DNA from 2 places in the Streptomyces sp. NBC_00775 genome. Region 1 is predicted to be linked to the other one. Evidence: riboswitches for the same ligand, from Rfam matches in the RefSeq annotation. Region 1 holds a riboswitch; the other holds the start of a gene.
The links. Region 1 has a riboswitch for ZMP and ZTP ahead of OIC96_RS18130 (glycine hydroxymethyltransferase). Riboswitches for the same ligand answer to the same signal wherever they lie in the genome.
Positions count from the first base shown of each region.

Region 1 (14,788 bases):
AGAACGCCGAGGGAGGTCATCGATGAGTGCGTGGCAGCCGCTGCCGGAGCAACTTCCGACGGAGGTACGCCACTTCGTCGAGCAGTTGCGGCGGCTCAAGGACAGCACCGGCCTCAGCCTGGTCGCCCTCGGCGCGCGCACCGCGTACAGCAAGTCCTCCTGGCAGCGCTACCTCAACGCGACCCAGCCGCCACCCCGGCAGGCGGTCGTCGCGCTCTGCCGGGTCGCGGGTCTCGGGGGCGCGGACACCGAACGATTCGGCGTGCGCTGGGAGTTGGCGGTGCGGGTGTGGCCGCGGGTGCCGGTGAGTGTGGGCCCGTCCGGAGAGCTGTCCGGCGACCCGTCCGGCGAACCGTCCGCAGGCTCGTCCGCCGACGCGTCGGTCGACCCGTCCGTCGACCCGTCGGTCGGTTCTTCGGCCCGTCCTTCCGCCCGTCCTTCCTTCGGTGAGCCCATCCCTGATATGTACGAGGACGACCCCACGCTTCCTTGGTGGGACGTGCCCGAGGTGCCGGAGCCCAAGCCCGCCACGGGGCGTCTGCTCCTCTATGCCGCCCTGTTCCTGCTCGCTCTTCTCCTCGTCGCCCTCGCCGGGGCCGTCACCTTCGGGTGAGCTGATCACTCCCGTGGTTCCTGAGGTCGTTCGTGTGTTCCCGTTGTGTCGATGTCTTGACAAGTTCAAGGATTTGCACTGATCCATCACAACAGCCGGGATAACGTGGGCAATCGGGACGGTCCGGTACGTCCCGTGCGGGGGTCAGAGGTTCGACCGGTCGTACACGATGCCGGTGGGACACTGGACCGCAGCCCAACGGGCGTGCAACGGTGCATGCCCCGGCCCGAATGCTCCCGTGCGCCCCCATCCCGGGAACTGAGATCCCGGCCGAGTGCATCCCTGTGGGTAGCCAGAACGGGGACTCGGCAGAGGGGCGCCACGCGCGGGGAGAACAGTCAGGCACGTACGGGGGAATGCAATGAGGGGGGAGAAGCAATGCCTCGTTGGAGGGCCTTGCCGGATGAACTCGATCCGCAGGTCAGGGAGTTCGCCAGTCAGCTGCGCCGACTCGTCGACCGGAGCGGGCTGAGCATCGCCGCCGTGGCCGACCGCACGGGCTACAGCAAGACGTCCTGGGAGCGTTACCTCAACGGCCGGTTGCTCGCGCCCAAGGGTGCGATCGTCGCCCTGGCCGAGGTGACCGGGACCAACCCCATCCATCTGACGACCATGTGGGAGCTGGCCGAGCGTGCCTGGAGCCGCTCGGAGATGCGCCACGACATGACCATGGAAGCGATCCGGATCTCCCAGGCGCGCGCCGCCCTCGGGGAGTTCGGGCCGACTCCGGCGAAGGGGAGCAACGGGCAGCAGGCCGCCCGCAAGAGCGGCAGTGCGACCGCGATGCCCGGGGTCGCCGGGCCCGCCGGAGTGGCCCCGACGTTCCCGCCGTCGGCGCCGTCCGTGCCGGCGCAGCCGTCCGGGCCCGACGCGGGGGAGTCGTCGTCATACGGGGCTTCGTCGTACGGGGGTGGCTCGCGCGGCGGTTCCGGTGCCGGTGCCGGCTCCGGTTACGGCGGGTCCTCGTCCGGTGGGCCTTCGTCCGGTGAGGCCGGGCGGAGCGGCAGTTGGGGGGCTGTCGCCACGCCGTCCGACGGGGCCGGGCAGTTCGGTCCTGCGGCGCCGGTCGGGCCGGTTCGGCCGGCGGGGGGTCCGCCGCAGGACGCCCGGCCGGGTGGTGCGGGGGCCGGGGGCGGGGCGCGGCGGGGGCGGCGGCTCACGATGTTCCTCGCGGGGATCGTCGGGGCGCTCGTGGTGATAGCCGTGGCCGTCTACCTCACCAGCGGCGGGGACAAGAAGAACGCGAGCCACACGCCCACGACGCCCACGACCTCCGCCAGCACCAACCCCGACCTGCCGGCCGGGGTGAAGTGCAGCGGCGCGGACTGCACGGGCAAGGACCCGGAGAACATGGGCTGCGGCGGGGAGTTGGCCAAGACCACCACCAGCGTCACCGTCGGTACGACCCTCGTGGAAGTGCGCTACAGCAAGACCTGCGGTGCCGCCTGGGCCCGCATCACCCAGGCCGCGCCCGGGGACCAGGTCGAGGTGTCCTCCGGCACCGCCGCCAAGCAGACCGGGGCGGTCGACACGGACACCGACGCGTACACCCCGATGGTCGCGGTCAAGGACGCCGGCGACGCCACGGCGTGCGCGACGCTGAAGTCGGGCCAGAAGGGCTGCACGAAGTAGCGTTTGGCGGGGGCACGCGTTCAAAGATTGCGCAGTTCCCCGCGCCCCTAAAAGGGGCGCGGGGAACTGCGCAATCTTTTAGGGGGGTCTGGGGGCGCAGCCCCCAGGAACGGGATGGGACGGGTAGGGGCGGCGGGGGCGAAAAAGGTCCTCCCGGGGGGTTCTGTGGGGTGGGCCACACGGACCCGGACGCCCGGGGTCCCGGATGCGCGATAGCCTGACGGCGGATCTCTCTTGACGCCGAGAGATCGATCATCGGTACCTTTGATCGATCATTGCGGCGGCCGCAGGGGAAGATCCTGCACCCGGGGCAGGGACGCCCCACCGCCAGCTGTCATACGGAGAACGCCATGACCCGCACTCCCGTGAACGTCACCGTCACCGGCGCGGCCGGCCAGATCGGTTACGCCCTGCTCTTCCGCATCGCCTCCGGCCAGTTGCTCGGCGCGGACGTGCCGGTCAAGCTGCGCCTCCTGGAGATCACGCCGGCACTGAAGGCCGCCGAGGGCACCGCGATGGAGCTCGACGACTGCGCCTTCCCGCTCCTCGCGGGCATCGACATCACGGACGACCCGAACGTCGCCTTCGACGGCACGAACGTCGGCCTCCTCGTCGGCGCCCGCCCCCGTACCAAGGGCATGGAGCGCGGCGACCTGCTGTCCGCCAACGGCGGCATCTTCAAGCCGCAGGGCAAGGCCATCAACGACAACGCCGCGGACGACGTCAAGATCCTCGTCGTCGGCAACCCGGCCAACACCAACGCGCTGATCGCCCAGGCCGCCGCCCCGGACGTACCGGCCGAGCGCTTCACCGCCATGACCCGCCTCGACCACAACCGCGCGCTGACCCAGCTCGCGAAGAAGACGGGCACCACGGTCGCCGACATCCAGCGCCTGACGATCTGGGGCAACCACTCGGCCACCCAGTACCCGGACATCTTCCACGCCACGGTCGCCGGCAAGAACGCCGCCGAGACCGTGAACGACGAGAAGTGGCTGGCCGAGGACTTCATCCCGACCGTCGCCAAGCGCGGCGCCGCGATCATCGAGGCCCGTGGCGCCTCCTCCGCCGCGTCGGCCGCCAACGCCGCCATCGACCACGTCTACACCTGGGTCAACGGCACCGCCGAAGGCGACTGGACCTCCATGGGTATCCCGTCGGACGGTTCGTACGGCGTTCCGGAGGGGCTCATCTCCTCGTTCCCCGTCACCACGAAGGACGGCCAGTACGAGATCGTCCAGGGCCTGGACATCAACGAGTTCTCCCGCACCCGCATCGACGCGTCGGTGAAGGAGCTCGAGGAGGAGCGCGAGGCGGTCCGCAGCCTCGGCCTCATCTGAGCCCACTCATCGTGTTCCTGATGCCCGGGTGGCTCGCGCCGCCCGGGCATCAGTGCGTCCCGCGTCAGTGCGTCAGCACGTCACGTCGAGGAGCCGCTTCTCGAACCAGTGGGCGGCGTAGACGTTGTCGTCGTAGCGCGGGATCTCGGTGTATCCCGACGCCCGGTACATGGCCTGCGCCTCCGTGAGTGCGGCGTGGGTGTCGAGCCGTACGACCTCGCACCCGCGCTCGACGGCCTGTCGCTCAAGGCCGTCGAGGATCCGCCGCGCGAGGCCCAGCCGCCGGGCCGCGGGGTGCACCCACACATGCCGGATCTCGCCCACCCCGGGTTCGAGGCGGCGCAGTGCCCCACAGCTCACGGGGCGCCCTTCCTCGTACGCGACCAGGAAGGCACCCGCGTCCCCCGACACCTCATGGGGCCGTACGAGGGCGGCGGGGTCGAAGCCTTCCGGGAACCGTTCGCCGATGTCGGCGGCGTACGCGGCGAGGCAGTCCCGCGCGTCGCGGGAGGCGCCGTCGACGAGCTCGACGGTGATCGAGGCCAGCCGCAGCAGCCGCTCGGCGACGGCCACCGCGGCGGTGAGTTCCTCGCGCCGGGCCGCGTCGAGACCGCTCAGCAGTCCTTCGGCCAGCGCGTTGGCCCGCCGGTTCTGCTCCTTGACCTCGACCAGCCCGGCCGGTGTGAGCTCCGCGATCCGCAGCCGGCTGTCCGTGGGATGCACCCGCACCCGTACGAGCCCCTGCGCCTCCAGCGCCCGGATCATCCGGCTCAAGTACCCGGCGTCCAGGCCGAGTCGGCTCCGCAGCTCCCGCAGCGAGGCCCCGTCGTCCCCGATCTCGAACAGCAGCCGTGCCTCGCCGAGGGGCCGGTCCTGGCCGAGGTAGTGGTCGTCGAGGACTCCGATGCGCCGGGTGAAGTAGCGATTGAACCGGCGAAGGGCCTTCACATGGTTCGCTGACACTGGCTCCATATTCCTTTGACTTTAGTCAAAGGATTGGGAGGCGTCCATGAGGTGTCCGGCGATCTCCCGCAGCGCATGCGTGGCCCGGCGCTGCAACCCCGGCCCGAACGTGATCCGCGTGGCACCTCGCTCACCGAGCTCGGCGAGGTGTCCGGCGAGCTGCCCGTTGAGCTGTTCGGCGGGTGAGGGGCTGTGGGGCCGGGCGAACACGTTGATCGGCCCCTGGATCCCCGACCGCAGGAGGGGGAGTAAGCCGACCGGGGCGCCGATCGGATAGACGCAGTCGGCGCCGGCGGCGACGTACAGCGCGGCCCGCTCGATCACCCGCTCCGGGTTCGAGTCCCCGTACTCGAAGACGTCGATACGGGCGTTGACGAAGAGCTGGTCACCGGCGGCGGACCGCACCTCGGCCAGCCAGTCGGCGTGCTGGGCCGCAACCTTGAGGACACCCCCGTTGGAGTCCTCAAGGTTGCAGCCCACCGCCCCGGTCTCAAGGAGCCGCTCCACCAGCTCCTTGGGGGCGAGCCCGTACCCACCCTCGACGTCCGCGGACACGGGCACGTCGACGGCCCGGACGATCCGCGCGACCGCCGCGAACATCTCGTCGGCGGGCGTGGCCCCGTCCTCGTACCCGAGCGAGGCGGCGACCCCCGCGCTGGGCGTGGCGAGCGCCGGGAACCCGGCGTCCGCGAACACCCGTGCGCTCGCGGCGTCCCAGGGTCCGGGCAGGACCAGCGGGTCGCCGGGGAGGCGGCGCCGGTGCAGTGCGCGGAATGTCTCGGCCTTGCTCACCGCGGCGTGCGTCCCGGCACGATCCGTGTGCACCGTCCCGCGTTCTTCCGTGTTCACCATTGCGTGTTCACCATTCCGTGCTTCCCGGGGCGATCCGTCGGGTGACCATCAGCCGATTCCATCCGTTGATGACGGTGATCAGCCCGATGAGATGGGCGAGTTGGGCGTCGTCGAAATGCTGGGCCGCGCGCTCGTACACCTCGTCCGGCACGAAGCCGTCCGTGAGCACGGTGACGGCCTCGGTCAGCGCGAACGCCGCCCGCTCACGCTCGCTGTAGATGCCCTCGGCCTCCTCCCAGGCGTCGAGGAGCTGGATCCGCTCCTCGTCGACCCCGTGTTTGCGGGCGAGCCCCAGATGCATGTCGAGGCAGAACGCGCAGTGGTTGACCTGCGAGGCGCGGATCATGACCAGCTCGGCGAGAGCCGGGTCCCCGAGCCCCTTCTTCGCGGCGGCACTGAGCCCCTGCATCGCGGTCCGTACCCCGGCGTCCAGGTGGGTCGTGCGCTCCGTGCGCTCCGTGCCCTGGGCGGTCTGGGCGGCCGTCACTTGTACTGCCCGGCCCGGTAGTGCCCGGGCACCAGACGGCAGGTCACGCCGAACCGGTTCCACGCGTTGATCACCGTGATCGCGGCGATCAGCTGGGCCAGCTCGGCCTCCTCGAAGTGCTCGGCGGCGTGCTCGTACACCTCGTCCGGCACGAAACCGTCCGTCAGGACCGTGACCGCCTCGGTCAGCCCGAGCGCCGCGAGCTCCTTCTCCGTGTAGAAGTGCTTCGACTCCTCCCACGCGCTGAGCTGCACGATCCGCTCGACGCTCTCGCCCGCCGCGAGCGCGTCCTTGGTGTGCATGTCGAGGCAGAACGCGCAGTGGTTGAGCTGAGAGGCGCGGATCCTCACCAGCTCCAGGAGTACGGGGTCCACGCCCCGCCGGGCCGCCGCGTCGAGCTTGATCATCGCCTTGTAGACGTCAGGGGCGAGCTTGGCCCAGGGCAGACGGGGACTGTGCTCGGGGGCGTACTTCGCGGTCTCGTCGGTCCTGCCGGTCTTCGTGCTCTCGTCGGTGTGGGTCGTCATGTGATCGACTCTAGGAGCGGAATAGCCCAGGGGTATGGTCCATTTCCATGGCAGATACTTGGGCCACTTTGGGAGCCGACGGGGTCGACTTCCATCTTGAGCCGACCGGTTCCGGGTCCGGCGTCCGTAAAGGGCTGACGGACGCGCTCCGTGAGGCGGTGCGCGGCGGGCGGCTGACCCCCGGAACCCGCCTCCCGTCCTCCCGCTCGCTCGCCGCCGACCTGGGCATCGCCCGCAACACGGTCGCCGACGCGTACGCCGATCTCGTCGCCGAGGGCTGGCTCACCGCGCGCCAGGGCTCGGGCACGAGGGTGGCCGAGCGGACGGTCGTGCGGCCGGTCCCGGAGGCGGCGCCGCGCAGCAGACGCGAGCAGGGGCTCCCCGCGTACAGCCTCGTCCCCGGCAGCCCGGACCTCGCCTCCTTCCCGCGCACCGCGTGGCTCAAGTCGGCCCGCCGCGCGCTGACCGCCGCGCCGTACGACGCCCTCGGCTACGGCGATCCGCGCGGCCGCCCCGAACTGCGCGCCGCCCTCGCGGGCTACCTCTCCCGGGCCCGGGGCGTACGGGCCGACCCGGACCGCATCGTGATCTGCTCCGGCATCTCGGACGGGCTGACGCTGCTCGGCGCGGTGCTGCGGGCGCGGGGGCTGCGGTCCCTCGCGGTGGAGTCGTACGGGCTGGACGTCCACTGGGACCTGCTGCACCGCTCGGGGTTGCGTACGACGCCGCTCCCTTTCGACGAACTCGGCACGCGCACGGGCGACTTGGCGGGCCTGCGAGCGGTCCTGCTGACCCCCGCGCACCAGTTCCCCATGGGGGTGCCGCTCCATCCGGACCGCCGGGCCGCCGTCGTGGACTGGGCCCGGCGTACCGGTGGGCTGATCCTGGAGGACGACTACGACGGCGAGTTCCGCTACGACCGTCAGCCGGTCGGAGCGCTGCAGGGCCTGGACCCCGACCGCGTGGTCTACCTGGGCACCGCCAGTAAGTCCCTGGCACCCGGGCTGCGTCTGGGCTGGCTGGTGCTGCCGACGTCGCTCGCGGCCGAGGTCACGTCGCTGAAGGGCGGGGGAGGGTGGTCCACCGGGGCCCTGGATCAGCTGACCCTCGCCGAATTCATCACGTCCGGCGCGTACGACCGCCACGTCCGTGCCGCCCGGCTCCGCTATCGCCGTCGCCGGGACGCCCTCGTGGCCGCTCTCGCCGCGCGTGCGCCCGCCGTTCACGCCACGGGTATCGCGGCCGGGCTCCACGCGGTTCTCCAACTCCCCGCGGGTACCGAACAGTCGGTGGTGCGGGCGGCGGCCTGGCAGGGCCTGTCCCTCGAAGGCCTGTCCCGCTACCGACACCCCGACGCCGTCCCCGACTCCCTCGACGCCCTGGTCGTGGGCTACGGCACACCACCGGACCACGCCTGGTCGGGAGCCCTGGACGCCTTGTGCCGAACACTCCCTTGACCCCGCGAGCGTCTTTCGCCCCCGCCGTGGGGGCGCGCCTAAAAGATTGCGCAGTTCCCCGCGCCCCTTTTAGGGGCGCGGGGAACTGCGCAATCTTTTCAGCGGGGGTCTGGGGGCGCAGCCCCCAGGGATGGGACGGGTAGGGGCGGCGGGGGCGAAGGAAACCTCACGTCCCCTCACCCGGCGCCTCCCCGAACCGCGCCAACGCCAACGCCCCCACCACAGCCACCACAAACCCAAGAACCGCCAGCCACTCCAGCCCCTCCCGCGTACGGTCCCCCAGCCACACCACCCCCACCACCGCAGGCCCAATGGTCTCCCCGATGACCAACCCGGCGGTAGCCGTCGTCACCGACCCCCGCTGCAACGCCGAGGTAAGCAGCAAGAACGCCGCCCCACCACCGATCAGCAGCGCATACGTCGCCGGATTGCCCAGCAACGCCCCCGGATCAAGGTCGTCAATGAGCCGCACCGACACCTCGACCACCCCGAACCCGAACCCGGCCCCCAGCCCCAGCGCAAGCGGCCGCCCCCGCTCGGGCAACCGCCCACCCACGAGGCTCAGCAGCAGCACGGCGACCGCGGTCGCCAACATCGCGTACTTCAACTCCGTGGACCCCGCCTGTTCCCCTTCCGTGCCGGATGCCAGCCCCAGCATCCCGAGCCCGGCGCACACCACCCCCACCGCACCCCACTCGACCCGGCTCAGCCGCACCTTCAGCAGCCGCGAGGCAACCACCGCGGTCACCGCGAGGCTGGCGGCGAGCGCCGCCCCGACCGCGTAGATCGGAATGGACCGCAGCGCGGCGATCTGCAGCAGAAACCCGACCCCGTCGAGTGCGAGCCCCGCCAGATACCGCCACTGCCGCAGTGCCCGCAGCAGCAGCGCCGCGTCGCCGCCCGTCCCGCTGTCGGCCGCCGCGCGCGCGGCCATCGCCTGCAACACCGTCGCCGTACCGAAACAGACCGACGCACCAAGGGCGCACATCATTCCAAAGAGCACGAAGTGACTGTAGGGGACGGTGTATCGCGGGGGGCCACTGCGCACCTGCGGAAAGCGATCTCTAATGTGATCGCCTGCGGTAAGCAAATGAACTGACATGAGCTGAACCGCGCTGGATCGATCTCAACACCGATCTCAACTGAACTGAACTGATCAACGGGGGAACGGACATGGCGGACACTCGACGGCAGCTGCGCTCGGGCACGGTCGTCCTCGGCGGCATGGGACTCCTCGCGGCGGCGCTGACCGCCTGCTCCTCGGACGCCGACAAGCGCTGCGTCGACCGCGACAGCTACAACCTCACCAAGGGCTACAAGACCGTCGCCGACAAGAACTGCAAGTCCGCCAAGACGTCGGTCAACGGCGCCTGGTACTACGGCGGCAAGAAGAAGAGCGGCTGGGTCGACGGCGGCTCCTTCACCAAGCCCAGCAAGGGATCCGGCAGCTCCGGCGGCACCCACAAGAGCGTCGACCGCGGCGGCTTCGGCAGCGGCAAGGGCAGCTCGGGCGGCTGACCCCACGACGCCCCCGGACCCTGTAACCCCAGGACGCCACCGGACCCGTAAGCCCAGGACGCGATCGGACCCGTACGCCATGGAACGCCGCACCATCACCCCCCGCCCCGGCTGGCAGCAGACCGTCGAGGAACAGGGCCTCATCTACCCGCTCACCCGCTACCCCGACGACTCCCTGCGCCCCTACTGGGACGAGAGCGCGTACTACGTCTTCTCGCTTCCCGAGGTGGAGGCGCTGGAGGAGGTCGTCGAGGAACTGCACCGCATGTGCCTGGCGGCGGCCGAGCACATCGTCACCGCGCACCGCTTCGCCGACCTCGGCATCACCGACCCGCGCGTCGCGGAACTCGTCGCCGAGGCCTGGCATCGCCGTGCCGAACTCCCCTCCGTCTACGGCCGTTTCGATCTCCGCTACGACGGCACGGGCCCCGCGAAACTCCTTGAGTACAACGCCGACACCCCCACATCGCTGGTCGAGGCCGCGTCGCCCCAGTGGTTCTGGATGGAGGACCGCTTCCCGGGCGCCGACCAGTGGAACTCCCTCCACGAACGCCTCGTCGCCACCTGGAAGAAGCAGGCCGCCCTCCTGCCACCCGGCAGCCCCCTCTACTTCGCGCACTCCGCCGCCGACGAACTCGGCGAGGACCTGATGACGGTCGCCTATCTCAAGGAGACCGCCGAACAGGCCGGCCTCGACACCGACTGGATCTCGATGGAGGAGATCGGCTGGGACCCCCTCTCCGGCCGCTTCGTCGACAACCAACTCCGCTTCATCCGCAGCTGCTTCAAGCTCTACCCCTGGGAGTGGCTCACCACCGACCGCTTCGCCGACCACGTCCTGGACACCCTCGACAACGGCGGCGGCACGGGCAGCACCCTGTGGATCGAGCCCGCCTGGAAGATGCTCCTCTCCAACAAGGCCCTCCTCGCCATCCTCTGGGAGCTCTACCCGGACCACCCGAACCTCCTCCCGGCCTACCTCGACGGCCCACGCGAACTGGCCTCCACCAAGGGATACGTCTCCAAGCCACTCCTCGGCCGCGAGGGCGCCGGGGTGACCGTCCACGAGCCGGGCGCCGCCTCTGCCGCACCCGTCGAAGAGCCCTGCTGCTACCAGGAACTGGCGCCCCTTCCCTCCTTCGACGGCAACCGTGTCGTCCTCGGCGCCTGGGTCGTCGAGGACGAGTCGGCGGGCCTCGGCATCCGCGAGTCCTCCGGCCTGATCACCGACGAGTACGCCCGCTTCCTGCCGCACGTGATCCTCTAGCCACCGGGTTCGGCATTCCCTACGCCCCCAGTACGCCGCGGAGTTGGGCCAGCCCCCAGTCCAGGTCCTCCTTGCTGATGACCAGGGGCGGAGCGATCCGGATCGTGACACCGTGGGTGTCCTTGACGAGGACGCCCCGGTCCATCAGCTTCTCGGAGATCTCCCGGCCCGAGCCGTACGCCGGAGCGATGTCGACGCCCGCCCACAGCCCGCGCCCACGCACCTCCGTGACATGGCCCGTGCTTGCCAGCAGACCCAGCTCGTGGTGCAGATGCTCACCGAGCTCCGCGGCCCGCCGCTGGTACTCGCCCGACCGCAGCATCGCGATCACCTCCAGCGCCACCGCACAGGCCAGCGGATTCCCCCCGAACGTCGACCCGTGCTCCCCGGGCCGGAACACCCCGAGCACGTCCCGGTCGGCCACCACCGCCGACACGGGTACGACCCCTCCTCCCAGCGCCTTGCCCAGCACATACACATCCGGCACGACCCCTTCGTGCTCACACGCGAAGGTCTTCCCCGTCCTGCCGAGCCCCGACTGGATCTCGTCGGCGATGAACAGGACGTTCCGCTCGCGGGTCAGCTCCCGCACCCCCGCCAGATATCCGGGCGGCGGCACCAGCACCCCCGCCTCGCCCTGGATCGGCTCCAACAACACGGCGACCGTCTCCTCGGTGACCGCCTCCCGCAGCGCCGCGAGATCCCCGTACGGCACGATGTCGAAGCCCGGCGTGTACGGCCCGAAGTCCGCCCGCGCCTCCGGGTCCGTGGAGAAGCTGATGATCGTCGTCGTGCGGCCGTGGAAGTTGTCGCTCGCCACGACGATCCTCGCTCTCCCGTCCGGGACTCCCTTGACCCGGTACCCCCACTTCCGGGCCGTCTTCACCGCGGTCTCCACCGCCTCCGCGCCCGTGTTCATCGGCAGCACCATGTCCTTGCCGCACAGCGACGCCAGCTCCCGGCAGAAGTCCGCGAACCGGTCGTGATGGAACGCCCGCGACGTCAGCGTCACCCGCTCCAGCTGCGCTTTCGCCGCATCGATCAGCCGCCGGTTGCCGTGTCCGAAATTCAGCGCCGAGTATCCGGCCAGCAGGTCGAGGAAACGGCGCCCCTCGACATCCGTCATCCAGGCCCCGTCCGCCGTCGCCACGACGACCGGCAGCGGGTGGTAGTTGTGCGCGCTGTGCGCCTCGGCCGAGGCGATGAACGCCTCCGTCGTCTCCCTGGCGGTCACGGGATCCCCCTTCCATACGGCATCAGGTGGCTTGTCGGTCATGGATGGCTTGTGGCTCATTTCCTATCGTCGCTCGCATGGTGGACTGGGGAGCCCGGCGATCCGACGCGCCCGGTAGGCTGATCGGCGGGCCGTGACTGGCGCGCTGGGATGGGACCGACCATCGGGGAGCGGCCTGGATGAATGTGTGCCGTGCGCCTGGGCCGAACCGTGAATCGTGATTGCTGAACGCCACGCCGTCCGGAGGCCGACATGCCCGAGCAGCCCCTCTCCACCGAGTCCACCGCCTTCCGCAACGCCCTCGACGTGATCCGGGCCGTGGAGCCCCGCGTCGCCGACGCCATCGGCCAGGAACTCGCCGACCAGCGCGACATGCTCAAGCTGATCGCGTCCGAGAACTACGCCTCCCCGGCGACCCTCCTGGCCATGGGCAACTGGTTCAGCGACAAGTACGCCGAGGGCACCGTCGGCCGCCGCTTCTACGCCGGCTGTCGCAACGTCGACACCGTCGAGGCCCTCGCCGCCGAGCACGCCCGCGAACTCTTCGGCGCCGAGCACGCCTACGCCCAGCCGCACTCCGGCATCGACGCCAACCTGGTCGCCTTCTGGGCCGTCCTCGCCCAGCGCGTCGAGGCCCCCGCCCTGGAGCGAGCCGGCGTCCGCAATGTCAACGACCTCACCGAGGCCGACTGGGCCCAGCTCCGCCGCGACCTCGGCAACCAGCGCATGCTCGGCATGTCCCTGGACGCCGGCGGCCACCTCACCCACGGCTTCCGCCCGAACATCTCCGGCAAGATGTTCGACCAGCGCTCCTACGGCACCGATCCCACCACCGGCCTCATCGACTACGAGGCCCTGCGCACCTCCGCCCGTGATTTCAAGCCGCTGATCATCGTCGCCGGCTACTCCGCCTACCCCCGCCTGGTGAACTTCCGCATCATGCGGGAGATCGCCGACGAGGTCGGCGCGACCCTCATGGTCGACATGGCCCACTTCGCCGGTCTCGTCGCCGGCAAGGTCCTCACCGGCGACTTCGACCCGGTCCCGCACGCCCAGATCGTCACCACCACCACGCACAAGTCGCTCCGCGGCCCGCGCGGCGGCATGGTGCTGTGCGACGAGACCCTCGCCGAGCAGGTCGACCGCGGCTGCCCGATGGTCCTCGGTGGCCCCCTCCCGCATGTCATGGCCGCCAAGGCCGTCGCGCTCGCCGAGGCCCGCCGTCCCGAGTTCCGCGACTACGCCCAGGCCGTCGTCGACAACTCCCGCGCCCTCGCCGAGGGCCTGATGCGCCGCGGCGCCACCCTGGTCACCGGCGGCACCGACAACCACCTCAACCTGATCGACGTCGCCTCCTCCTACGGCCTCACCGGCCGACAGGCCGAGTCCGCCCTGCTCGACTCGGGCATCGTCACCAACCGCAACGCCATCCCCGCCGACCCCAACGGCGCCTGGTACACCTCCGGCATCCGCATCGGCACGCCCGCGCTGACCACCCGTGGTCTGGGCACGACCGAGATGGACGAGATCGCCGGCCTGATCGACCGCGTCCTCACCGCCGCCGAGCCCGGCAGGACCGCCAAGGGCAGCCCGTCCAAGGCCCAGCACGTCCTGGACCCGAAGATCTCGGACGAGATCGCCCACCGCGCCACCGACCTGCTCACCGGCTTCCCGCTCTACCCGGAGATCGACCTCGGCTGACGCACCCCACCAGGGACCGCTCACCAGACCCTCGGGTCCTGAGGTGCCTTGGGGTGTCCCGAGGCTCTTGGATCCTCGGGCTCCCAGGCGCTCGGCTTCTCGGCTCCCTACAGGTCGATCAGCTCCTGTCGTGGTTCCCGCGGCGGTCCGGCAGTCTCATGCCGGGCCGCCGCGCGGCGTATCAGAAGAGTGCCGCCGGCGCCGATCACCAGGCCCATGGCGAGCCCGGACATCGCCCACCCCGCTCCGTCCGTCAGACCCTGCTCCCCGGCCGTCCCCGAGTCGCTCGCGGAGCCGAACAGATCCCCGCGCCGCGCCAACTCGTCGAACACCGAGCGCGGCGCGCGATGCCAGCGGATGTCGTCGTCCTCCACGTCGGGCGAAGGATCCGACCGCACCCACGGCGTGCCGTCCGCCGCGAGGAACACCTGGTCCTGGCGCTCGATGGCGACATCGCCGCCGGGCGGTCTGCTGGTCTGCGGCCAGCCTCCGACACCGGTCAGCCCCCAGATCACCGTGGCCCGAACCTTCGGGAAGCGGCCCGCCTCCCAGGCCGTGGGCACGCTCTCCGTCCCCGTGTACATGGGTGCCAGCAATCGCCAGAGCCGCACGAAGTCCTCTCCGCCGGAGTGCAGGGCGACCGTCCGCCCCGAGTCACCGGCCACGACCAGGGCCAGATCCGGCATGTCACGCCGAGCGTCCTGCTCCGACGCCTGCGCGCGAGACGCGCCGAGCGCGGTCAGCACCACCACGGCAAGCACTGCCAGCCGAACCTCCACCTGTCTGACCCGGATCCCCATCCGTCCCCCTCCCGCGTCCGTGTCCCCACATCCCTGTGTCGCTGCATCCCCGCGTCGCTCTGGTCCTCTGTCCCTCTGCGTCCCGTCATACGTCCCGCAACTCCTGCCGAGGCTCCGCCTCGCCCTCGCGCCGGCCCAGAAGCCGAGCCCCCGGCACCCCGGCGACCAGGGGCCGCAGCAACAGGGCCAGCACGGCTCCGGCCGCCGCCCCCGGTATCGCCCACCACCAGTCGGTGCCGTCATCGGTCGCCGCCGCGGCCGTGGTGCGGAGCCGCTCGGCCGGTGTGGGCGTGGGCGCAGGCACGGTGGAGGTGTCCTCCGTGGTCTGCCAGGGCGCCGGATAAATGGCCCCGGGACCCTTACCCGACGACTTGCCCATCACGCCGAGCTTCTTGAA
Region 1 is NZ_CP108938.1:4,087,579-4,102,366, reverse strand. Features, by position in the region: gene OIC96_RS18190 (helix-turn-helix domain-containing protein) at 23-613, shown strand; gene OIC96_RS18185 (helix-turn-helix domain-containing protein) at 992-2,245, shown strand; gene OIC96_RS18180 (malate dehydrogenase) at 2,596-3,585, shown strand; gene OIC96_RS18175 (bifunctional helix-turn-helix transcriptional regulator/GNAT family N-acetyltransferase) at 3,658-4,557, opposite strand; gene OIC96_RS18170 (isocitrate lyase/PEP mutase family protein) at 4,570-5,340, opposite strand; gene OIC96_RS18165 (carboxymuconolactone decarboxylase family protein) at 5,408-5,809, opposite strand; gene OIC96_RS18160 (carboxymuconolactone decarboxylase family protein) at 5,884-6,414, opposite strand; gene pdxR (MocR-like pyridoxine biosynthesis transcription factor PdxR) at 6,462-7,871, shown strand; gene OIC96_RS18150 (DMT family transporter) at 8,038-8,862, opposite strand; gene OIC96_RS18145 (hypothetical protein) at 9,045-9,389, shown strand; gene OIC96_RS18140 (glutathionylspermidine synthase family protein) at 9,469-10,656, shown strand; gene rocD (ornithine--oxo-acid transaminase) at 10,676-11,932, opposite strand; ZMP/ZTP riboswitch at 12,014-12,101, shown strand; gene OIC96_RS18130 (glycine hydroxymethyltransferase) at 12,143-13,591, shown strand; gene OIC96_RS18125 (hypothetical protein) at 13,699-14,391, opposite strand; gene OIC96_RS18120 (hypothetical protein) at 14,477-14,788, opposite strand, start outside.

Region 2 (14,788 bases), 3.5 Mb from region 1:
GCTGGAGAGCATCGCCGCGCGGCTGACTCCGGCGATCGTCCCGATGGGCGAGGTGGCCGGGCCGGGCGCGCGCGACGCCCACTTCACCCTGTTCGACGATGCCCGCCTCCAGGCGCCCCTCCTCGATCTGCTCGCCGAGCACGACGACGACCTGCTGGCCGCGTACGTCGAGGGCCGTGTCTCCCGCGAGCGACTCCGCACCGCCCTCGCACGGCAGACCGGGGAGGCCCTGGTGCACCCCGTGTACTTCGGCTCGGCCATGACGGGCGCGGGCATCACCGAACTGATCTCCGGGATCAAGGAGTTGCTGCCCCCGGCCGAGGACGACGCCGGCGGCCCGGTCTCGGGCACCGTCTTCAAGGTCGAGCGCGGACCCGCGGGGGAGAAGATCGCCTACGCGCGGATGTTCTCCGGGACCCTGCGCACGCGCGACCGGCTGGCCTTCCGTGAGGGTGAGGAGGGGAAGGTCACCGCGATCAGCGTCTTCGACCAGGGGGCGGCCGTCCGGGACGGAGCTGTGGCGGCGGGGCGTATCGGCAAGCTGTGGGGGCTCGGCGACATCCGCATCGGCGACACCATCGGCGTACCGCGGACATCGCGGGCGGACGGGCACGGCGCGGAGGAGCACTACTTCTCCCCGCCGACGCTCGAAACCGTCGTCGCCCCCTGCCGTACGGCCGACAAGGGCGCCCTGCATCTCGCGCTCACGCAACTCGCCGAACAGGACCCGCTGATCAATCTCCGGCAGGACGAAGTGCGCAAGGAGACCTCCGTATCGCTCTACGGCGAGGTGCAGAAGGAGGTCATCCAGGCGACGCTGGCGGACGAATTCGGTATCGACGTCATGTTCCGCGAGACGACACCCCTGTGCATCGAACGGCCCGTGGGCACCGGCACGGCGGTCGAGTTCAACAAAAAGGACCCCAATCCCTTTCTCGCGACGGTCGGACTGCGCATCGATCCGGCGCCGGTCGAGTCCGGTGTGGAATTCCGGCTGGAGGTCGAACTCGGCGCGATGCCGTACGCGTTCTTCAAGGCGGTCGAAGACACCGTGAAAGAGACGCTGGAGCAGGGAATCCATGGCTGGCGGGTCACGGACTGCACCGTCACCATGACCCATTCCGGATATTCACCCCGGCAGAGCCACGCCCATCAGGGCTTCGACAAGAGCATGTCCAGCACGGGCGCCGACTTCCGTGGCCTGACACCGCTGGTGCTGATGAGCGCGCTGCGGGAGGCGGGCAGTCAGGTGTACGAGCCGATGCACCGGTTCCGTCTGGAGGCTCCGGCGGACACGCTCGCGGCGGTGCTGCCGGTGCTGGCGAAACAGCGCGCCGTGCCGCAGACCACGCAGATGCGCGGCGCCTCCTGCGTGCTCGAGGGTGTCGTCCCGGTCGCCCGGCTCCATGAACTGGAGCAGCAGCTACCGGGGCTGACGCGAGGGGAGGGCGAGCTGGATTGCGCCTTCGACCACTACGCCCCGGTCGTCCGCGACACGGTGCCGGACCGGCCGCGGACCGACCTCAACCCGCTCGACCGGAAGGAGTACCTGCTGAACGTGACGCGACGGGTCGGTGGGTGACCCGAGGCCGGTGAAACGAGAAACTTACTCATGAGTCAGGGGTGTTGACGCCCCTGGGGCAGCAGCGCATGTTGTGAACATGTCGAAGTTACGTGCGCGTCTGCTCGGCGTCCTCGTACTCCTCACCGGCTTCCTCACGGCGGCGGGCGCCCAGCCCGCCGCCGCGGACGGACTCCCCGACTCCCTCTGGTTCGACGAACCCGCGGCCGCCACCCTCACGGTCGCGAACGGCCACTTCACCGACGGTCTCGGCCGCGAGGTCGTGCTCCGCGGCTACAACGTCTCCGGCGAAACCAAGCTGGAGGAGAACAGCGGACTGCCCTTCGCCTCGGTCGCCGACGCCAAGAAGTCCGCCACCGCGCTGCGCGCCCTCGGCGGCGGCAACTCCGTGCGCTTCCTGCTCTCGTGGGCGCACGCCGAACCCGCGCGGGGTCAGGTCGACACCACCTATCTCGCCGCGGCCACCGATCAGATACGCGCTTTCCTCGACGCGGGAATCCGCGTCTACCCCGACTTCCACCAGGACCTCTACTCCCGCTATCTCTTCAACACGGGCAGCTGGTACAGCGGCGACGGCGCCCCCAAGTGGGCCGTGGACGCGGGCAATTACCCCCAGGAGTCGTGCGGGATCTGCCTCTTCTGGGGCCAGAACATCACCCAGAACGGGGCCGTGAAACAGGCGTCGTACGACTTCTGGCACAACACGTACACACTCCAGGACGCCTTCCTCACCACGGCCCAGGCCACCATGGCCTACGTCAGACAGCACCTCACCACCGCCGAATTCGCGGGCGTCGTCGGCTTCGACCCGTTCAACGAGCCGTACGCGGGCACCTACGACTCCGGGCAGGCCAGCCGCACCTGGGAGCGAGACGTCCTCTGGCCCTTCTATGTGAAGTTCCGGGCCCGGATGGACGCGGCGGGCTGGCAGGACAAGCCCCTCTTCGCCGAACCGAACCTCTTCTGGAACGCCAACATCGACTCCCAGAAGCAGGAGGGCGGCCTGCTGGACGCGGGAACGCTGGGCCCGCGCTATGTGTTCAACACCCACTTCTACGACCAGAAGGCGATCTCGGGCGTCCTCATGTGGGGCAAGGCGGGGGACGGCCAGTACGCCACCGACTTCGGGACGGTACGTGACCGGGCGTCGGCCGCGGGCACGACGGCGATCGTCAGCGAATTCGGCCACCCGCTCAGCGGATCCGTCTCGGACAAGGCCCCGACGGTCGTCAAGGCGATGTACCAGGCCCTCGACTCCCGTCTGCCGGGCTCGACCTGGTGGACGAAACCGGCGTCGTCCGGCCCGGTCCTCTCCGGCACCCAGTGGCAGTGGGACATCTACAACGGCCGCCATCACGAGCTGATGAACAACAACCCCGACAAGGTCCTGACCACCGGCGACGCCTGGAACGACGAGGACCTCTCCGCCGTACGCCTGGACGACTCGGGCACGGCCGTCCTGCGCCAGGACACCCGCCTCCTGGACCGCCTCTACCCCAGCGCCACCGCGGGCACCACGGTCGCCTTCACCTACGAGGACCGTTCCCGGGACGGCTCCACCACCCTGACCTGGAACCCGGTTCCCTCGTCCCTGCCGCATGTCTCCCAGCTCGTGGGCTCCGGCCAGTACGGGCTGCTGCTCTGGCGTTCCAGCGGGAGCACCGCCCCCACGGAACTCCATCTGCCGGCTTCCTTCCCGACCTCGGCCACGACCGTGGTCTCCGACCTGGGCACGTCGTTCGGGCCGCCGTCGTACACGACGACGACCCCGATCGCCGTGGCTCCCGAGCCGGGCGGCACCGGCAGCCGTCGGCTGCTGCTCACCGCACCCGGCTCGGGCACACTGCACTACGCGCTGGTCACGAACGGGGCGACGGCTCCGTCCGCCGACCTGCTGAGCGCGGCCCGGACCGAACTGGCGTCATGGGCCGCGACGGTGGTCAACTAGCCGACGGGCCCGACCAGTTCGCCTCCACATGGCCGAGGCGAACACGCTGGGGGTGGTCGCCGACCGGCACCGACACCGTCTTCTGCCCCGTGGCGAAGTCGATGGCGGTGACCTGGTCGGCACCGCTCTCGGAGATGACGCAGTCCTTGCCGTCACCGCTGACGGTCGCCCAGTACGGCTTGGAGGCGGTGACGAGCGGACCCTCCTGGAGGGTCGCCCGGTCGACGACGGTCGCGTAGTCGTCCATCGTTCCCGCGACGCACAGCTTGGTGCCGGCGGGGTTCATCGAAATGCCGTGGTGGCGGGAGTCGTTGACCCAGGTGGTGCGGTCGGTGCTGGTCGCGGGGTTCATCGGCAGGGTCTTGACCCGGGTGATCTTGTCGGAGGCGACGTCGTACTCCAGGAAGCCGTTGAAGAAGGAGACCTGGAAGTAGAGCTTGGACTCGTCGGGGGAGAAGACCGCGGGCCGGACCGCGTCGGAGAAGTCCTTGAGGCCGATCGCGTCCAGCCGCTCACGCATGTCGATGACCTTGACCTGCTTGTATGTGGTGGCGTCGACGACCGTGATGTGCCGGTCGCCCTTCGTCCAGTCCAGCCACGGGTCGTCGAGAGCGGTGTTGACGTCACCGATCGCCATGTTCCAGATGTACTTGCCGTCGCGGGTGAAGATGTTCTCGTGCGGCTTGTCGCCGGTGGCGAAGGAGCCGAGCTGCTTGCCGGTGCTGATGTCCAGGACGTGCACGGTGTTGGCGGTCGACGCCGAGACCGCGACGCGGGTGCCGTCGGGGGAGACGGCCATGTGGTCGGAGCGGTAACCGGACACCGGGAAGCGCCAGTTGATGGCTCCGGTGGCGAGGTTGATCGAGACGACGTCCGCGAAACTCGGACGGGAGACGACCACGGACTGGCCGTCGGGTGTGGAGTACATGTCGTCGACGAACTGGTCGTGGCCCTCGCCGACGCCGTTGCGAATGGCCATGAAGTAGGCCCACTTGATCGGATCGGCGTTGATCGCGGCCATCCGTTCGTCCTTGTCCGGGATGACGTTGATCCGGCCGACCTTCGCGAAGTCACCGGTGGACTTGATGACGTCCGCGGTGCCCTCCCAGTTGTTGCCCACGAACATCACCTCGCGCAGATCGGTGGCGGAGGCCTGCGCGGTGGCGGCGGTGGCGGTGCCACCGAGGGTGAGGGCGAGGACTGCGGTGAGGGAACAGAGGTGTCTGGGCCTGAGGGCAGACATGGTGGGTCCTTGTCGTCGTGGGGAGTGCGGGTGGCGGGGGCATGACAAGGGAAAATCTGAACACGCCCGCGTTCAGAGTTGACTTACTGGAAAGTAAGGAGGGGACCCACCTCTCCACAAGGGTCCGTACACGACAAAATCGTCGGAGGGTCGAACGGTGGTTCGTCGGAACGGCGAGGGAGGAACGCGTGGCGGGCAGGCTCAAACAGCCGACCGGCCGTTACGGGGGCAGGACCGCCGAGGAGCGGCAGGCCGAGCGGCGCCGACGTTTCCTGGAGGCCGCGCTCCAGCTGTTCGGCGACAGCCCGGGCTTCCGGTCCACGACGGTCGCGGCGCTGAGCGAGGCGGCGGGGCTGTCGACACGGCAGTTCTACGAGGAGTTCCGCACCCTCGAAGACGTCCTGGCCGCTCTGCACCTCCAGGTCAACGACTGGGCCGAAGAGGCCGCGCTGGCGGCGCTCGCCGATGCGGAGGAGTTGCCGCTGGCCGAGCGTGCCACCGCGATCTTCCGCGCCTACGCCGCCAACGTGACGAGTGATCCGCGCCGGATCCGCATCACCTTCGTCGAAATCATCGGCGTGAGCCCCCGGTTGGACGAACAGCGACTCGCCCGCCGCGCCCGCTGGGTGGACTTCATCTGCGCCGCGGCAGCGGCCGCCGCCGCACGTGGCGAAGCGGCACCGCGCGACTACCGGATCGCCGCGACCGCCTTCATCGGCAGCGTCAACGGGCTCCTGCACGACTGGAGCGCGGGCTGGGTGGACGCGACGCTCGACGAGGCGGTGGAGGAGCTGGTCCGGCAGCTGCTGGGGATTCTGCGACCGGCGGGGTGGGGCGGGGCGGGCTGACATCGCCCCCGCCGCCCCTACCCGTCCCATCCCCAGGGGCTCTGCCCCTTCGACCCCGTTCGGTTGTGTGTTGGCTGCGGGTGGGTGGGGGCTGGTCCAACAGATTGCGCAGTTCCCCGCGCCCCTAAAAGGGGCGCGGGGAACTGCGCAATCTTTTAGCGGGGGTCTGGGGGTGCAGCCCCCAGGGATGGGACGGGTAGGGGCGGCGGGGGCGAAACCATCACGGCGGTGGACCCGCCAGTCGGCCGAGCGCCGCGACAACCGGCCCCACCCCGTCCTCCGCACGAATCCGCCCCGCCAATTCCTCGGCACGCCGCCGATACGACGGTTCCCCCGTCGCCCGGACGAGCGCCGACGCCAGCCGCGCCGCCCGGAGCCCCCGCAGCGGCACCACCCCCGGAGACACCCCGACGGAGACCAGACGGTTGGCCCAGAACCCCTCGTCGAACTGGATCGGCACGGGCACGGCCGGGACGCCGGCACGCAGCCCGGCCGCCGTCGTGCCGGCCCCCGCGTGATGGACCACCGCGGCCATCCGGGGAAAGAGCACGGAGTGCGGCACCTCCCCGACGGTGAACATGTCGTCGCCGCTGGCGCGCAGCTCGCCCCACCCCCGCTGGATCACCCCGCGCAGCCCGGCCGCCCGCAGGCCGCGTACGACCTCGTTGCTCAGCCGCTCGGGATCGGGCACGGTGGCGCTGCCCAGGCCCACGAAGACCGGGGGAGGGCCGGCGTCCAGGAAGTCCCGCAGTGGCGAGGGAAGTTGGGCGTGCGCGGCGTCGTACGGCCACCAGTATCCGGTCACGTCGAGCCCGGGCCGCCAGTCGCGGGGCCGCCGCACCACCAGGGGACTGAAACCGTGGTGCACGGGCCAGCCCTGCCGCTCGCGGGCGCGTCGCGTGTCGCCGGGGCCGATGCGCGGCAGGCCGAGCCGGGCCCGCAGCGTGCCCACGGTGTCGGCGAAGACGCGTTCGACGGCCATGTTCACGCCGTACCCGGCCGCCCGGTTCACCGCGGGCCCCCAGGAGCGGACCCCGGTCACCGGAGGCGCGAACTCCCTTGTGGGGGCCAGTGGTTGGAGGTAGACACCCATGCTGGGCAGCGACAGCCCCTCGGCGACGGCGTGCCCGAGCGGCCCCAGGGAACTCGACAACAGGAGTACGTCACTTGTCTCGGCGGCCTCGATCAGGTCCTCGGTCATCTGCCCGACGAGCGCACGCGCCATCTCGACGACGCGGATGAGTTTCCCGGCGCCGGTGGTACTGCGGTGCAGCGCCTGTCCCCGCGCGGACTCCAGCTCCGCCCGGGGATCCACGGGCAGCGCGTGAAACCCCACGCCCGAACCGGCCACCAGCGGCTCGAAGCACCCATGTGTCACCAGGGTGACCTCGTGCCCGGCACGCGCCAGGCCGTGCCCGAGTCCGGTGTACGGCGCCACATCGCCCCGCGATCCCGCGGTCATGATCGCTACTCGCACGATGGTCAGTATGGCGGGGGTTCACGGCTGGTGGCCCGCGGCCGCACGGTTTGTTTCTGTGCCCTCGGCATCTACGGCATCTACGGCGCCGCTGCCGCTGAACCGGCTCCGGGACAAGGAACCGGCCACGGCCGAAAGCCGCTCTGGCTCCTGTCCATCCGGAATGATCGAATCGGTGCCCGATTGATCTCGACGGCGGGGTGGGGCAACGTGAAGGCGATGACGTACGTGGATCTGCATCGCCAGATGTCCGCGGACATCGAAGCGGAGACGGAATCCGCTCTTGACCGACTCGGTCCGTCGGCGTCATCGGTTCGAGCGGCGGTCGCCGCACTGCTGGAGCATCGCACGTTCAAGTACCCCCTGTCGGTCCTCCCGATGATCGTCCACGCCGTCGAGACCGGCGCGCCCGAACCGGCCGTTCCACTGGCCGTCGTCCATGAGCTGTGGTGGACCTCCGCCTGCTACCTCGACGACCTGGCCGACGGGCAGGGCGCGTTCGTCGCCGGTGGCCTCAGCGAGAGTGCGGCGCAGCTCGCGGCGGTCATCAGCGGAACTGCCCTCCCTCATCTCGTCGTTCAGTCGCGGCGGATTCCCGAGTCGGTGCGCGGCGCTCTGTCCGCCGAGATCGTGACGTGCTGGATCGTGGCGACCGAAGGGCAGCTGAGTGACCTCCGTGGAGATGCGGGCGACGCCACGCGCGACTCGGTGATCACGGCGTACAGAGGAAAATCCGGCGCACCCTTCAGCATGATCACGGCAATGGCCGCCGAACTGGCGGGTGTGGAGCAGGGGAGAGCGGAGCTCTGGCGCGAGTTCGGCAATGTCTTCGGCATCCTGTGGCAGATATCCAACGATCAGGAAGACATCCTGTCCGGCCGCAACGAAGACCTCCTGAACGGCACCGTCACGTATTTGCTCGCGTGCGCCCTTGAGGAGACATCCCCCGAGTCCACGGAGCGTGTCCTGGGGCTGCACGCCGCCGCGCGGAATTCCGCGCGATCCCGAGCGGAACTCACCGACGTCCTTCTCGCGCCCGCCGTTCTTGGCCGGTACGAGAAGGACATCGACGAGTTCCGCGCCGAAGCTCACCGCATCCTGGACGAACTGGGCGGCGACGAAGCCTATGTGCGTGTGCTGCGGCACCTCGTGGACCAGTCCGCCCGCATGCTCCTTTAGCGTCGTAGCGCTGTCGGGTGGCCGTCGCCGAGGTGGTGAGACGGGGTGGCCGACCGCCGGCACCACCGATAGCGTCACCGCATGGACCAGGATGAACGGCTGCTTCACGCCTCGTCGTTCGGCGCGGCGGCGGTCGCCTACGCCGAGCACCGTCCGGACTACGCGCAGACCGCGGTGCGCTGGGCGCTTGAGCCCGCGCCGGGCCCGCGGGTGCTCGACCTCGGCGCCGGAACCGGCAAGCTGACCGCCACGCTGGTCGCGCTGGGCGGCGAAGTCATTGCGGTCGAGCCCGACCCGGAGATGCTGACCGAGCTGCGCCGCTCGCTGCCGGCTGTCCGCGCCCTGCCGGGCAGCGCCGAGGCGATACCGCTGCCGGACGCGTCCGTCGATGCCGTGCTGGCCGGCAACGCCATGCACTGGTTCGACATGGCCGTCGCGGGACCCGAGATCGCCAGGGTCCTCGCACCCGGCGGCATCCTGGCCGGCCTGTGGAACGTCATGGACGACCAGGTCGACTGGGTTGCCGGGCTGGCGCGGGTCAGCGGGAGCGCGGCCATCGGCCCGCGTGACACGCCCACCAGCTGGCGTGCTGAGACGGCCGACATGCACCTTCCCAAGACTGGCGTGGCGGCCCGGTTCGGCTCGCCGGAACAGGCCGAGTTCCCGCACGGGCAGCGCCGCACCGCCGACTCTCTCGTCGCGACCATCGCGACGCGCGCGGGGGTTCTGGTCATGCCGGAACAGGAACAAGAGGCCACGCTGGGACGGATCCGCGCCTTCCTCGCGAGTAGACCGGAGACCGCCCGCGGCGAGTTCACTCTCCCGATGCTGACCGGCGTGCTGCGCGTCCGGCGGCTGTGAGGCATCACGTCGACACCGGCGCCTGACGCACGGCCGCGAGCGCGCGGGGACCTGCCGCGGCGAGCGTGTCGACGAGGCGGGAGATGGTCGGGTCGGACGCAAGCGGCCCGAACATGCCGTCCGCCCGCAGTGCCGCCACCCCCGCCGTGGCCGCCCCGCGCCCGCTGGTCGTCGAGGCCGGCTCCACCCCCGTACCCCTGGACCGCCTCGCCGACCGCGCGGCGGCATCCGACAGCGCGCTCAGGCTGCGCCAGGGGACCCACTTCCAGGCCTGGAGCCTGAGCATGACCTCAGGTCCCCAGGCCCGGCCGCCGCTCACGCTTCCCGAGGAACGCGTCGTGCGCTGGAAGGCCGACGGCAGCCACACGGAACTCGTCGTCGCGACCGATCCACGCCACCCCGGCAGGCCGGTCATCACCGACGCCGACCCCGTCCCGCGCACCGTCGAGGACGGCCATGTCCTCAGCAGGCAGACGTACCCGCCGAGTTGGAGCGACGCCCCGCCCCAGGCACGACCGCCGCACGACGCCGAGCGGCTGCGCGCCTACCTCGAAGGGATCGACACCACCGAGGAGCTGGACACCCCCCAACTCCTCGACGCCGTCGCCGAGTTGCTGGACCACTGGACGCTCGGCAGCCGTGAGGACGCCGCACTCGCGCGCATCCTCGCCGACGCGAAGGGGCTGCGCCCGGCCGGAGCGGTCACCGACCGGCTGGGCCGCCCCGGGCAGGCGTACGTGTACGAAGACACAGCCCGCTCCGGCCGCCGGATGCTGATCCTGGACCCGGCGACCGGTGCCGTCCTCGGCCTGGAGGACACCGTCACCGAGGCCGATCCCGAGTGGGGCGTCAAGGCGGGGGACGTGATGTCGTACAAGGCGTGGATGCGCTGAGCCGCGACGGTCAGACGCCTGCCTGGCGTTCGGCTCCGGTCACGGTCTGCTCCAGCAGGACCGCGATCGTCATCGGGCCGACGCCACCCGGCACGGGCGTGATCAGCCCGGCCCGGGTGACGGCGGTGTCGAAGTCGACGTCGCCGACGTTCCCCTCGTTGTAGCCCGCGTCGATCACGACGGCTCCCGGCTTGATGTCCTCCCCGCGGATCAGCCGGGGCCGTCCCACGGCGGCCACCACGATGTCCGCCTCGCGCACCACCGACGACAGATCCGCCGTACGCGAATGGCAGTACGTCACCGTCGCGTCGCGCCCGAGCAGCAGCATGCCGACCGGCTTGCCGAGGATGGCGCTGCGCCCCACGACGACGGCCCGCTTGCCGGCCGGGTCGACGTCGTACTCGTCGAGGAGCCGCATGATGCCGCCGGGCGTGCAGGACACGAAGCCGGGCAGGCCGAAGCTCATCGCGGAGTACGAGCTCAGCGTCACACCGTCGACGTCCTTCTCCGGCGCGATGGCCTCGAACGCCGCGCGTTCGTCGATGTGCGGCCCGACGGGGTGCTGGAGCAGGATGCCGTGCACGGTCGGATCGGCGGACAGGGCGGTGAGCGTGTCGACCAGCTCGGCCGTCGTGGTGCCGGCGGGCAGTGCGACGTGCCGCGACTCGATACCGGCCTTGCGGCAGCGGTTCTGCTTCATCCGGACGTACGTCACCGAGGCGGGATCCTCGCCGACCAGTACCGTCGCCAGACAGGGCGCCATGCCCGTACGGTCCTTGAGGCCGGCCGCGCGCTTGGCGGTCTCCTCGACGATGCGGCGCGCGAGACCGGCGCCGTCCATGAGCTGGGCCTGGGACATGGGTTCTCCTGAGCGTTGCTGACACCATCGCCCAGGCGCGCGGCAAAGACCCGTTCGTCAGGCCGCTCCCCGGTGGTACTCCACCTCAGCGCCAGTCACGGCCCGCCGATCAGCCTAGCTCGTAGGATGAACGGCCTGGGCGGCGGGCGGTGCCGTCGGGTCTTCTCCCGCCAGGAAACCGTTGGCCTGCGCCTCGGTGGTCACGGCTCCGACGGCTCCCGCCCAGCGGGCGATCTCCCGGGCCAGTGCGACGGCTCCGGCCTCGTCGCCGGTGTCGCGGGCGAGGACCGCCAGGAGCATCTGCATCGAGAGGGTGCCGGGGACGGTTCCGGCCCGGGCGCCGAGCGTGGTCGCCCGGTTCCAGCGTTCCAGCGCCCGTGCGTGGTCGCCGTGGTCGTGGTCGTGATCGCCGAGGTGGCGCAGTGCCTCGCGGGACAGCAGGTCGTCCCCCGACTCGCCCGCGCGCAGGGCGGCCTCGTAGTGGGCGGGCGCGCTGGCCCGCTCGGCGAACAGGTTGTCCGCGATCAGGCCCAGATACATCTCGGCCCAGCCGCGGCGCACCGCGTCCGGGGCCTGGTCGCGCAGGAGCCCGGCGAGATGGCGCAGCGCGGCGAGGGCCTCCGGGTCCTTGCCGTCGGGGCCGGCGCGGAACGTGCCGTCGGCGCGCAGCAGACCGGAGTAGTCGTGGCGCAGCCACAGGAAGTCCAGGTCCCAACGGCCGTCCAGGCGCGCTTCCCCGAAGGCCTTCTCCGCGGCGCCGAGCCGAGCCCGCGCCAGGCCGGTCCCGCCGAACCAGTCGCTCTCCAGCGCGACTTCGGCGGCGGCCACGGCCAGTCGGGCGCGCGCCTGCGGATCGGTCGCATCGGTGGCGTCCAGTAGGTTCGTCGCGCGTTCCCAGCGACCGCTGATCCTCAACTCACGTACAGCGGCGAGGAGTTCGTCCAGCGATACGGCTGTACGAATCGTGCTTGCGGTGTTCGTCATGGCGAGGAAAGTAGTAATTCGAAAAACTATCCACAAGAAAACTATGTGGGGGGCCCGCATGACAGAACCGTCCGACGCGGCGACCGCGGACTCGGTCGACCGGCACGTCGCGCTCTGGTCGAAGGAGCTCGACTGGATGGACCCGGTCAAGGAGGCGATCATCGCCCGGCTCGCCATCCTGGCCCGGCACGCGGCGCAGGCCCGCCGGGACACCCTGGACTCGGACGGCCTCCAGCACTGGCAGTTCAAGGTGCTGCTGATGCTGCGCAGGCTCGGCCCGCCCTACGAGGCCAGCCCGTCACAGCTCGCCGACATGCTGGGGCTGACCCGGGGCGCCCTGTCGGCGCGGCTCGCACCGCTGGAGGATGCGGGCCTGCTCAGCCGCACGCATGAGAGGAGCGACCGTCGGCGCGTACGGGTACGGCTCACCGACGCCGGATTCGATGCGTTCGAGCAGCATGTGGTGTCCGAGGACAAGGGTGAGAACGCGCTGCTCGCAGTACTGAGCCCAGCAGAGAAGCGGACGCTCGCAGACCTGCTGCGGAAACTGGTCCTATCCGCCGAGTCCGGTGCGTACGCGACCGGCCCATCGCCGTACTCGCCGAAAAGGTCCAGGTCAGACGGGACCTGATCTGGACCCTCGGCCAGTTCCTTCCTACTCGTCCCATGCCTGCACAAGCGTCTGCTCGACGATCTTGCCGTCGCGCAGCGCCATCATCGAGCTGGCCAGTACCCGCACGCCGTCCGGGTACTCGCAGGACTCGGTGTAGGCGACGTGGTCGCCCTGGATGACGCACTGCTCCAGCTTGTGCGTCATGTCGCGGCTGTAGACGTCGTTGAGCATGTCGCCGATCTCGCTGCGACCGTGTTTGACCATCGGGTGGCTGGGCTGGGTGTTGCGGTCGATGACACGTAGTTCCGCGTCGTCCGCGTACAGCGACAGCAGAGCTGTCGCACTCTGTCCTTCGATGCCCTGGCGTAGCGCTTCGGTGTCGAAGGTGGGAAATGCCGCAGTGCCCATAGTGACCTCCTTGGAAGGCCGCGGCCCAGCGAGGAGTGGGCCGCGAAGGGCCTCTCCTTCGAGGCTCCTCCGCTGTGGGGCGGTCGGCAAGCGCAACGGCCCGATGCGCCTGACGGGTGAGCGACGGGGGAGGGCCGTGTCCGCCGGGGGCCCGGGGCCGTTGCAGAAAGCATGATCTCAACACGACGTATGGTCGCCGCCGTTGGTCTCGCCATCGGTGTCACAGGCCTTGCCGCGCCGCTGGCGAGCGCGGCGGGCGCCGAGGCCCAGAACGCGGGGAAGCTCAGCCCGATCGCCGAGCTCGACTCGCTGGCGCTGAGTGACATTCCCGCGGAACACCAGGCCGACATCCCGCTGCCCTCCCGCCAGCTCCGCGGACTCAGCCGGCTGAACGACCTGAACCAGCTGCAGCAGGTGACCGACCTGGCCGCGCCCGTCACCGGGCTGCTTCCCGGTATCGAGTAGCGCGGCAGCACACGGGCGGCAGGGCGAGCCCCGGCAGAACAATGACGTTCTGCCGGGGCTCGCCGTCGCTCAGGCGTCGGCCGTGACGACGGCGCCGGTGCGGCCGACCCCGGTGACCAGGCCGAGCCCGGCCGCGCGCTCACTCTCGCGGTAGACGGTGTCGGCGGTGGCGTAGACCATGACCTGCGCACTGAAGAGCCGGACTCCCGTGATCGCGACCACGGCGTACGTCACGCCCAACGGGAGATGTGCCTTGAGCAGCAGCGCGCCCGGCAGCCAGGTGCTGACGCCGTACACGAGCGGCAGCCCCGAGAAGGAGGCCGGCCAGAGCAGGGGAGTGGCCCAGCGGGACTCGGGACGGAAGAGCGCCCCTACGGCGGCGAGACGGCCCGCTGCGCCCGCGGCCGGAGCGGCGACCTGGGGTGGGGCGGACCAGGCCGTTCCCGGTGGTCAGGGCGCCGATGAGCATGCCGAACGAGGCGGCTACCCGGCGGTGGCGAGGAACTGCGTGGCCGCCAGTTCGGCGTAGAGCGGATCAGCGGCGACGAGCTCGCGGTGGGTGCCCACGGCGCGGACGCGCCCGGCGTCCATGACGACGATGCGGTCGGCCATGGTGACGGTGGACAGCCGGTGCGCGACGACGAGGACCGTGGTCGTACGGGCGACATCGGCGACTGTGTCGCGCAGCGCGGCCTCGTTGACGGCGTCGAGCTGCGAGGTGGCCTCGTCGAGGAGCAGCAGCCGGGGGCGGCGCAGCAGGGCACGGGCGATGGCGACGCGCTGGCGTTCGCCGCCGGAGAGCTTGGTGCCGCGGTGGCCGACCAGGGTGTCCAGGCCGCGCGGGAGCCGGGCGATCAGGCCGTCGAGACGGGTTGTCTTCAGGACGCGCGTGAGGTCGGCCTCGTCGGCCTCTGGATTCCCGAGCAGCAGATTGTCGCGCAGCGAGCCCGAAAGGACGGGGGCGTCCTGCTCCACATAGCCGATGGCGGAACGGAGTTGGGGCAGATCCCACTGCGCCAGATCACGGCCGTCGACCGTGACGACGCCCACCTCCGGGTCGTAGAACCGCTCGATGAGCGAGAAGACGGTGGTCTTGCCCGCGCCGGAAGGGCCGACGAACGCGGTCATGCCGCGGGCCGGCACGGCGAAGGTCACACCGTGGTGGACGTACGGCAGATCGTCGGCGTACCGGAAGCGGACGTCGTCGAAGGCGAGCGCCGCGGGTTCCGCGCCCGGAGTGGGCAACGGCGCGGGCCGGGCGGCCGGTTCGGCGGGCAGCCGCAGTGCCTCCTGGATCCGGGCCAGCGCGGCGGCACCGGTCTGGTACTGCGTGATCGCGCCGACCACCTGCTGGATCGGCGACATCAGATAGAACACGTAGAGGAGGAAGGCGACCAGCGTGCCCACGTCGATGGAGCCGGTCGCGAC
Region 2 is NZ_CP108938.1:632,208-646,995, reverse strand. Features, by position in the region: gene OIC96_RS03100 (translation factor GTPase family protein) at 1-1,582, shown strand, start outside; gene OIC96_RS03095 (cellulase family glycosylhydrolase) at 1,662-3,530, shown strand; gene OIC96_RS03090 (YncE family protein) at 3,523-4,773, opposite strand; gene OIC96_RS03085 (TetR/AcrR family transcriptional regulator) at 4,962-5,621, shown strand; gene OIC96_RS03080 (glycosyltransferase) at 5,842-7,083, opposite strand; gene OIC96_RS03075 (polyprenyl synthetase family protein) at 7,318-8,277, shown strand; gene OIC96_RS03070 (class I SAM-dependent methyltransferase) at 8,359-9,138, shown strand; gene OIC96_RS03065 (CU044_5270 family protein) at 9,252-10,031, shown strand; gene OIC96_RS03060 (bifunctional 5,10-methylenetetrahydrofolate dehydrogenase/5,10-methenyltetrahydrofolate cyclohydrolase) at 10,042-10,890, opposite strand; ZMP/ZTP riboswitch at 10,913-10,999, opposite strand; gene OIC96_RS03055 (hypothetical protein) at 11,005-11,874, opposite strand; gene OIC96_RS03050 (MarR family winged helix-turn-helix transcriptional regulator) at 11,933-12,505, shown strand; gene OIC96_RS03045 (nuclear transport factor 2 family protein) at 12,530-12,895, opposite strand; gene OIC96_RS03040 (hypothetical protein) at 13,067-13,360, shown strand; gene OIC96_RS03035 (hypothetical protein) at 13,430-13,657, opposite strand; gene OIC96_RS03030 (ABC transporter ATP-binding protein) at 13,844-14,788, opposite strand, start outside.
Region 2: it holds a riboswitch for ZMP and ZTP, as region 1 does, so the genes downstream of both, OIC96_RS03060 (bifunctional 5,10-methylenetetrahydrofolate dehydrogenase/5,10-methenyltetrahydrofolate cyclohydrolase) here and OIC96_RS18130 (glycine hydroxymethyltransferase) in region 1, are expected to answer to the same signal.